Regions from separate parts of the Arthrobacter sp. P1_D4 genome, predicted to be linked through region 1. Evidence: riboswitches for the same ligand, from Rfam matches in the RefSeq annotation. Region 1 holds a riboswitch; the other holds the start of a gene.

Region 1 (4,687 bases):
AGGATGCCTACGTGTTCAGCAGTCGGTTGAGTCATGCTCCCGAAAATATCACGCATGATTTATAAACCACGGCAATTCCGGCCGGAATGGCGTCAATCTCACACGGATACCCACGCCATGCGATAACCGGCGGCGCCGGTCTACTGGCGGGTGAGGAAGACGAGGTTCCAGGTGCCCGCGCCGAGGGCCGCGGCGACGGCGGCGGCCGCGATGCCGAGCCCGCCCAGCAGCACCCAGGCATCGAGTCCGCTGAACGTGGAGGGCCGGGCCCAGGTCCGGGCGGCACCGCCGAACCCGCGGGCCTCCATGGTCACCGCGAGCCGCGAGGCGCTCCGGATCGCCTGCACCAGCAGGCCGAAACTCTGGCCCAGCGTGGCTCGGAACCGCTGATAGGGGTTGCCGCTCGAGCCCACGCCGCGGGCCCGCCGGGCCATGCCGATGGTCTGCCATTGCTCGGCCATGATTCCGACGAGCCGCATCGCGGCCAGGGTGCCCAGGACGAACCGGTGCGGCAGTTTCGCGTTCTGGGCCAGGGCGTCGGCCAGGTCCGTGGGGTCGGTGCAGCTCATCAGCAGCACCGCGGGCAAGGCGATCGCGAGCCCGCGGAGCATGAAGCCGATCCCCAGCTGCAGGGAACCGGCGCTGATGGACCAGATCCCCGCATCGAGCAGGACGGGTCCGGAATCGGGCGCCAGGATGGCCGTGCTCCAGCCGCCCAGCGCCGCGGCGAGGATCAGCGGCCAGCCGCGCTGCCACAGCAAGGCCACAGTCAGGCCCGCCAGCGGCAGGAGCAGCAGTTCGAACGCCAGCGCCACCGACGCCGACACCCAGTCAATGGAGAGCGCCAGGACCAGGGTGATCAGGGTGACCGCCGTGAACTTGGCGAGCGGGTTGGCTCGGGTCAGCAGCGCATGGTTGCCGCGCAGGCTCAGTGCGTCCCTCATGGCGAGGCCCCCTCCGGCAGCTGAAGATCCGGGCCGGGAGCGTCCGCGGCTCCGGTTTCCCGTGGCCGGAGGCGGAGTTCGGCGCCACCGAGGACGGCGCTGAATTCGGCGTCGTGCGTCACGGACACGACGGCGGTGCCGGCGTCGAGGAGCTCGGAGAGGAACGAGGCGAGTTCGGCCCAGGTATTGGCATCCTGGCCGAAGGTGGGCTCGTCCAGGACCAGCACCTGGGGGTGCGCCGCCAGCACAGTGGCTACCGAAAGGCGCCGCTTCTCGCCGCCGGAGAGCGTGTAGGGGTTGGCGTCCACAAGCTCCGTCAGCCGCAGCCGCTCCAGCAGTTCGTCCACGCGGTCTTCGCCGTAGCCGAGGTGGCGCGGCCCGAACATGAGCTCGTCGAGGACCTTGCCGGTGACGAACTGGTGCTCGGGTTCCTGGAAGACGGTTCCGATCCTGGCGATCAGCTGCTGGGCCTTCCACCGGTAGGGATCGGGTCCGGCGCTGTCGCGTACGCGGCCACTGGAGCGACCACTGGAGTGACCGGTGGCGGGACTGCTCAGCTCCGCCGTGGCCGAGACTGTTCCCGCGACGGGCCGCAGGAGACCGGCCAGTGTCAGCGCCAGGGTGGACTTTCCCGTGCCGTTCTGGCCGGTGATGGTCAGCGCCTCGCCGGCGCGGACCCGGACGGAGAGCCCGGACTGGACCGGACGCGGCGCGATGGTGCGGAAGCCGTCGCGCAGCCCGGCCCGCCGCGGCCGTTCGCGGGACACCGCGAGCGCGTCGGCCGTGAGCAGAGTCTGTCCCGCGCCCCGCGCCGGTGTCCGCATCCGCGTCGCCGGGACGTAGCCCGGCACCCAGACGCCGGCACCGATGAGCATATCCCGCGCCTCGGCCAGGACCCGGTCCGGCGGTCCGTCAATCAAGACCGCCGAGTCCGTGGCGGACCCTGGCTGCAGCACCACGATCCTATCCACCAGGTCTTTCCAGACCCCCACCCGGTGCTCCACAACCACCAGAGTGGCGCCCGTCTTGTCCAGGCAGCGGCCCACGGCGTCGCGGACCTCCAGGACGCCCGCGGGGTCGAGGTTGGCGGTCGGCTCGTCGAGCAGCAGCAGCCCTGGCCGCATCGCGAGGATCCCGGCGAGCGCGAGCCGTTGCTTTTGTCCGCCGGAGAGGGCCGCCGTCGGGTGGTCCAGCGGCAGCCGTCCCAGCCCGACGTCGTCGAGGGCCTCGCGCACGCGCGGCCAGATCTCCGCCGCCGGGACGGCGAGGTTCTCCGCCCCGAAGGCGACGTCGTCGCCGAGGCGGGAGAGCACCACCTGCGTTTCCGGGTCCTGCTGCACCAGCCCGGCGCGGCCGCGCTGCGCCCGTGGCGCGGCGCCGTCGATCAGGAGGCTGCCGGTCTCGTCTGTGTTCTCGGCGTCGCCGGGGTCGCCGGAGGCGCCGGAGCCGCCGGGGTCGCCGGAGGCGCCGTCGCCCAGCACGCCGGCCAGGGCGTGGAGCAGCGTCGACTTGCCGGCGCCGGAGGGCCCCAGCAGGAGCACGCGCTCCCCCGGCCGGATGTCCAGGTCAAGGCCGCTGACCGCGGGCCTGGTCCGTCCGGCATGCCGCCAGCCCCAGCCGCGGGCCGTGACGGCGGCCGGCCGGACGCCCGGTGAAGATCTCATGATTCTCTGCAGGATTCAGCGACGGGGCTCAGGAAAAGACGGGCTCCGTGGCGGCCTTGCGGGAGGCAAAGGAGCCCAGCACTCCGGTCTTCGCCAGGCCGCGGGTGGCGAGCCAGGCCAGTCCGCCGGCAATCACTGCGCCGGAGATCGTGGTGAAGAGGATGTAGGCGAGCTTGTCGCCGGCTTCGTAGGCGATGTTCCAGCCCCACGGCAGGAAGGAATCGTTCAAGCCGCAGAAGAGGCCCGCGCCGGCGCCGGCCAGCACGGAGACGGGCAGGTTGAACTTCCTGTAGAGGAAGGCCGCGAAGACCAGTTCGGCGCCGAGGCCCTGCAGGATGCCGGAGATCAGCACCGTGGTGCCGTACTGCGAACCCATGATGAGCTCGCCGGTGGCCGCGACGGTTTCGCAGAAGAGCGCGGCGCCCGGCTTGCGGATGATGAGCATGCCCAGCACCGCCGGGATCATCCAGCCGCCGGCGTAGAGTCCGCTCAACGGCGGGTAGACCGCGTTGACCGGAGTCGAGATCAGGTTCGCGCCCTGGGACCAGGCCCAGAAAATGACGCCGCCGGCAACGGCGATCAACGCGGCCACCACAATGTCCACCACGCGCCAGCTGTAGTTGCGCCGGGCGGATGAACGGCTGGCGGAACCATGCTGTGCTGAAATATCTGTCATGTCGTCCTCCTGAGGAACAGGAGGGGAGGGTGCGCCGGCCGGTCTCGGCTTCCGCCGCCCTCCGCGCACCCTGAGAACTCGACTCCCTTGCGCCGGTACTAACCGGATCAGGTTCGAGGGTCTGCGGCTGTCCGCACTCTCAGCGCCCACCAAAGGTTTCCCCGGATTGTTCCGGCGATGCCCGACGGCGGCGCTCCCCTGTCGTAATTATTTTCGCCCTTGTGGGCTGGCTTAGTTTACACCCGAACGGCCGGGTTTTCAGTGGTGTGCCGTCACAATCGCGGAGCGGACGGCGGCAGTCCCGGCGGCCCGGAAAACCCTCTTGGTAGAGTCGTCGTGCCGGACCCCCGGACCCGCCAGCGGGCGGCCTCGTCACCCACCGGAAAGCTGGAATATTTTGTCGCACACACCGGTCACCCAAGATCCCTCCGGGGAATACGATCCCGACTCCAGTGAGCCGCAGCCGCACGGCTCCCTGGCGGCGCTCATCGGCCGCGTGCTGGCCGAGATAGAGGCGCTCCAGTTCGCGTCGTTCAGCAAGGATGACGCCCTGGACCTCGGGCTCCTCCTTGTCGAGCTGGGCAGGCAACGCTCGCTGCCGATCGCCGTCGACATCACCAAAGGCGAGCAGGTGCTCTTCCACGCCGCACTGAACGGCGCCACACCGGACAATGAGCGCTGGATCAACGCCAAGAAGCGCACCGCCATGCGGTACGAGGTCCCGTCCCTGCTGGTGGGCCTCCGGGCCCGCGCCGCCGGCGGAAGGATCGAGGACAACGCCTGGTGGGATCAGTCGGAGTTCGCCGCCCACGGCGGGGCGTTCCCCATTTACGTGCGCGGCACGGGCGCCGTCGCCGTCGTCACCGTCTCCGGCCTGCCCCAGAAGGCGGATCACGAACTCGTGGTCGAGGCCCTGCGGATGGTCCTCACCCCGGAACGCTAGGCTAGGGGAAAACCGTTCCCGTCCCAAGGAGACCGAAGAATGAACATCCTCATCAAGCTGCTCGGCACCGGCGTCAGCCTCCTGGCCGGCTTTGCCGGCACCAAGCTGGTGGACACCTTGTGGGAAAAGTCCACGGGCAACAAACCGCCCAAGGGCCAGGAGGACGACGTCCCCACCACCCTGCGCTCGGCCCTGACGTTCGCCCTGATCTCCGCATCGGTCAGCGCCATCATCCAGGTGCTCGCCAACCGCGGCACCCAGCGCGCGATCACCCGCTTCGCCAAGACCCAGGACGTCGTCTGACCCGACCTGCCGCGGCGCCCGCCGCGGCAGTCGAAGGCCCCGGCCGCGTCCGTCGACGTGCCGGCCGGGTCCGCCGGGCCCGGTCGGGGGCTCAGCGGTCGTCGCCGTCCGCTCCGTGCGTGGCCGCCTGCTGGGCGGCCTTCTGGACTACCGCCTC
Region 2 (4,687 bases), on a different contig from region 1:
TCCACCAGGAGCAGTGCGGGCAACTCAAAGGTGCTGCCGGCTCCACCGGGGACGCGGTTCAGGGTAACGAAGTCTCCAACGGAAACCTTCTCTTGGCGGCCGCCTGCGCGGACAATCGCGTACACCACTGGGGAACTCACTTCTCTCGACGTTTATTACTAGATTTGCGTGCGGAACCAGGGGCCAAATTGTTTGGACCGGCTCACGCTGTGCCTCAACGCCGGTGGATTCCCCGGGGGAACCCATGAGCTACCCCCGGAACAAATCCATTTGGAATTCCAAGTGGACTGTTCTCAGGGTCATAACCCAAGTGTTGGCGTAAGCACCGAAGATCTAGAATACGCTAATTTTGCCTTCGGCCGCAAATGAGGCTGGTTCCGGCGGGTAGTCCGTGATAGGCGCCACAGTGTCTTGATGCAAAGTCCCCGCCAATGTTCTTGGCCGGGATCTTGACCATCCTGAGCTGTGTTGCCGCAACGACTTCCGGAACCGTGCCCCACCATCGTACCGGTAGTCCGGACCAGCTCGCGTCAGGCGTACAGCCGCGGCGCGTCGAAGAAGTCCACTTCGTAGCGCGATGACTGCCGGAAGGCCAGGGCCATGGCCTCCCGCTCGCTCTCCGATGCCCGCCCGGCCGCCGTGTCCGTGTACGCGATGGCCTGCCTGGTCGCGGCGGCGAAGTCCTCGTCGGCGTAGGTCCGCAGCCAGCCGGCGTAGGGGTGCTCCCCGGGGGCGCCGCCGGCCAGGAACTCCCGGTGCAGCGTGGAACCGACCTCGGCGTAGAGCCAGAAGCAGGGCAGCGCCGCCGCCACGAGGACGCCATAGCTGCCGGAGACCGAGGCGGCCAGCAGGTGGTCCACATACGCTTTCGTGACCGGGCCCAGGGTGGAGGCCGTGGGGCGGGCGCTAAGCCAGGACCGGTGCAGCTCGGATTCGACTTCCAGGCAGGTCTGCGCCGAACGGGCCCAGAACAACTGCTCGGCCTCGGTGGGGGCAATCGCCGCGGCCCGGGCCAGGACCCGGGAGTAGCCGTTGAGGTAGATGGCGTCCTGGGCGAGGTAGTACGCGAACTCGTGCTCGGGCAAGGTGCCGTCGGCCAGTCCGCGGACGAAGTCCAGGGCGTAGATCGCCTCAAGATCGCCCGCGGCTCCTGCGCGCAGGGCTGCGGCGAACTCCCCCGCCGCCGGACCGTGCCCGGCCGGGCGGTGCTGGCCGCGCTGGCCGTCTTTGAGGGCCTGCCCGCCCTGGAGGTGCTGGAGGTGGTGGAAGTGGTGGACCGGGCCGTTGCCGGTGCCGACGTCCAGGGCCGAGGCTTCTCGGAGCGCGCCCAGCAGCCACGGTTTGACTTCGCGCAGCGCCGCTTCCCAGTCCCCCACCCGGGCCTGCACGGTGGCCATAGCCGAGGACAGGGAGCAGCCGGTGCCGTGGCTGTTGCGCGTCGCGATCCGCTCCCCCGGCACCACCACCGTTTCCTGGCCGAGCAGGCCGCCGGTGTTGACCAGTGCGTCCGGGCAGCCGTCCGTGTCGCCGTTGCCGGCGGCGTGGCCGTCGGCGCCGGCGCCGTGGGCATGCCCGCCCCCCGGCCCGCCGCCCTGGAGGTGTCCGCCCTTAACCAGGACAGTGGTGCCGGTCAGGGCGGCCAGCCGCTTGCCCTGCGCCAGGGCCTCGGACCAGTCGGCCACGACGGGCTCCTTGAGCAGGATGGCGAGTTCGGCGAGGTTGGGCGTGATGAGGTCCGCCAGCGGCAGGAGGCCCTGCAGGGCGGCCTCGGCGGATTCCTGCAGGAGCCGGTCCCCGCTGGTGGCGACCATCACCGGGTCCAGGACCACGACGGCGGGGCGCACCTTTTCCAGCCAGACGCGGACGGCTTCGATCACGGCGGCGTCACCGAGCATGCCGATCTTGACGGCGTCGATGCCGATGTCGTCGCTGATGGCGTCCAGCTGCGCCGTGAGGAACGCCGCCGGGGGAACGTGGACGGCGCGCACGCCCTGGGTGTTCTGCGCTGTCAGGGCGGTGATGGCGGCCATGCCGTAGCCGCCGTTCGCCGCGATGCTCTTCAGGTCGGCCTGGATTCCGGCCCCGCCGGAGGGATCGGAGCCGGCGATGGCCAGCACACGGGGAATGCGCGGCGGGGCCGGCAGAGACTCGCTGTGCAGAAAATTGAGCGGGAGGAACTCGGACGGATTCGGTCTCGCGGACAAGGCAGACATCCCTTCGCCGGTGCTAACCGGACAGGTTCAACGGGTCTGGATCTCAGCCGGCCCGATGCCCGGCACCCCGTGTCAGTGTTCCAGCCTAGCCGCTGCCACCCTGCGGACCCGTTAACGCACGAGCGGGCCCGGGCCTGGGCGGACGTATGTTACGTCTGCCCCGACCCGGACCCGCAACCCGACCAGTCGAAATAATGACCGGACGGGGACGTGGTCAGTCGCGGAGGACTACAGCTCCGACGCCGGCACGCCGACGCCGAGGATGATCGGCTCGTTGCCGGCCGGGAGGGACGCAGGCCTGGCCGCAGCGGGAGCCTTGGCCTCGTGGACCGATCCGGCCGCGGCCGGCCGGGTTGCCTCTCGGTGCTCCACGGAGGTTTCGTTGGCTGCGCCCTGGGCGCGGCTGGCACTCCGGTTGCGGCGTGCGCGGCGGCCGCGCAGCGTCGTGGTGTCAGCTGTGCGTGACGCCGGCGCCTCCGCAGCGCGGACGGCCGCCGGCGCCTCGGGCGCCGTGGCTTCCGGTGCGGCAACAGCCGCTGCCTGACCGGCCGCCAGGCCGGCGGCCTGGTCCGGCTTGCCGGCCTCTGCTTCGCCCAGGTTTGCGAAAGCCTCGGTCAGCAGGTCCAGGGTCAGGGCCGGTGACGGCGCGTCCTCCGCGTGCTCGACGAAGGGCAGGGCCACCTGCTCGCCGCCAAACGTCAGCACCGTTGCGGGGCGGCCGGCTGCCTCGTCGGCGGCTGCGAGCTGCGTGACGGCGTCGACAGCGGCCTGGCGGGCCCCGGCGTCGCTGGCTGCGGCTGCCTCCCCGTCGTGCAGGTGCGCGGCATGCGCTGCGGCAGCGATGTTGGCCAGCGCTGCCCGGGTGGCCTCGGCCTTGGCGTGGCGTTCGGCCTCGGTGGGTTCGGCGTGGACGGGCGCGGGTGCGGCCGGCGCGGTCTCTCCGCCCTGGCCTCCCCTGCCGCGGCGACGGCTCTTGCGTTCCGGTCGGGCAGCAGGCTGCGCCTCGGTGCGCGGCACATAGTGCTCCGCGGCGACCGTGTTGGCGCGGCGGTGCTCCACCGGCTCGTCGTGGGTGACGATGCCGCGGCCCGCACATGTTTCGCACTGTTCGCCGAAGACTTCCAGCAGCCCGGTGCCCATCCGCTTGCGGGTCATCTGCACGAGGCCCAGCGAGGTCACCTCGGCCACCTGGTGCTTGGTCCGGTCCCGGCCCAGGCACTCCACCATGCGGCGCAGCACGAGGTCGCGGTTGGATTCGAGCACCATGTCGATGAAGTCGATCACGATGATGCCGCCAATGTCGCGCAGGCGCAGCTGCCGGACGACTTCCTCAGCCGCTTCCAGGTTATTCTTGGTGACGGTTTCCTCAAGGTTGCCGCCGGAGCCGGTGAATTTGCCGGTGTTGACGTCGACCACGGTCATGGCTTCGGTGCGGTCGATCACGAGCGAACCGCCCGAAGGCAGGAAGACCTTCCGGTCCAAGGCCTTGTGGATCTGCTCGTCGATGCGCCAGGCCGCGAAGATGTCCGTGTCCTTGGTCCACTTCTCGAGCCGGCCCACGAGGTCCGGTGCGACGTAGGTGACGTAGGCCTCGATGGTGTCCCAGGCTTCCTCGCCGGAGACGATCAGCTTGGAGAAGTCCTCGTTGAAGACGTCCCGGACCACCTTAATGGTCAGGTCAGGTTCGCCATAGAGCAGCTCGGGGGCGAGGATCTTGGTGGACGTCGACTGGCTCTCGATGCCTTCCCACTGCGCGCGGAGGCGGTTGATGTCGTGCGTCAGCTCTTCCTCGGAAGCTCCCTCGGCCGCGGTGCGGACAATGACGCCCGCGTCCTCGGGCAGGCGGTCCTTGAGGATCCGCTTGAGGCGGTTGCGTTCGACGTCGGGCAGCTTGCGGGAGATGCCGGTCATGGAACCGCCGGGCACGTACACGAGGTACCGGCCGGGCAGTGATATCTGGCTGGTGAGACGGGCGCCCTTGTGGCCGACCGGGTCCTTGGTGACCTGGACCAGCACGGAGTCGCCGGACTTCAGCGCGTTCTCGATGCGGCGCTGCTTGCCCTCGAGGTTGACGGACTCCCAGTTCACTTCACCGGCGTAGAGCACGGCGTTGCGGCCGCGGCCGATGTCCACGAAAGCGGCTTCCATGGAGGGCAGCACGTTCTGGACCTTGCCCAGGTAGACGTTGCCGATCAGGGAGTCCTGCTGGGTCTTGGACACGAAGTGCTCGGCCAGGACGCCGTCCTCAAGGACACCGATCTGGATTCTGTCGTCGCGCTGGCGGACGATCATCTGGCGGTCCACGGACTCGCGGCGGGCCAGGAACTCGGCCTCGGTGATGACGGTACGGCGGCGGCCGGTGTCGCGGGATTCGCGGCGGCGCTGCTTCTTGGCTTCCAGGCGGGTGGAGCCCTTGACGGATGTGACGCGGTTGTTCACCGGCGCCTCGGCCATGGCCCGCGGCGCACGGACGC

The links. A riboswitch is a leader RNA that binds a small molecule or an ion and turns the genes downstream of it on or off. The one in region 1 is predicted to bind thiamine pyrophosphate.
Region 2: another riboswitch for thiamine pyrophosphate. It lies ahead of AC1D0A_RS04625 (bifunctional hydroxymethylpyrimidine kinase/phosphomethylpyrimidine kinase); the one in region 1 lies ahead of AC1D0A_RS12285 (ECF transporter S component).

The regions. Positions count from the first base shown of each region.
Region 1 is NZ_JBFUAU010000011.1:80,907-85,593, reverse strand. Features, by position in the region: gene AC1D0A_RS12300 (UDP-N-acetylglucosamine 1-carboxyvinyltransferase) at 1-35, opposite strand, end outside; gene AC1D0A_RS12295 (energy-coupling factor transporter transmembrane component T family protein) at 141-944, opposite strand; gene AC1D0A_RS12290 (ABC transporter ATP-binding protein) at 941-2,608, opposite strand; gene AC1D0A_RS12285 (ECF transporter S component) at 2,637-3,284, opposite strand; TPP riboswitch at 3,351-3,494, opposite strand; gene AC1D0A_RS12280 (heme-degrading domain-containing protein) at 3,682-4,227, shown strand; gene AC1D0A_RS12275 (DUF4235 domain-containing protein) at 4,267-4,530, shown strand; gene mnhG (monovalent cation/H(+) antiporter subunit G) at 4,622-4,687, opposite strand, start outside.
Region 2 is NZ_JBFUAU010000003.1:76,055-80,741, reverse strand. Features, by position in the region: gene rplU (50S ribosomal protein L21) at 1-128, opposite strand, end outside; gene AC1D0A_RS04625 (bifunctional hydroxymethylpyrimidine kinase/phosphomethylpyrimidine kinase) at 531-2,213, opposite strand; TPP riboswitch at 2,196-2,293, opposite strand; gene AC1D0A_RS04620 (Rne/Rng family ribonuclease) at 2,442-4,687, opposite strand, start outside.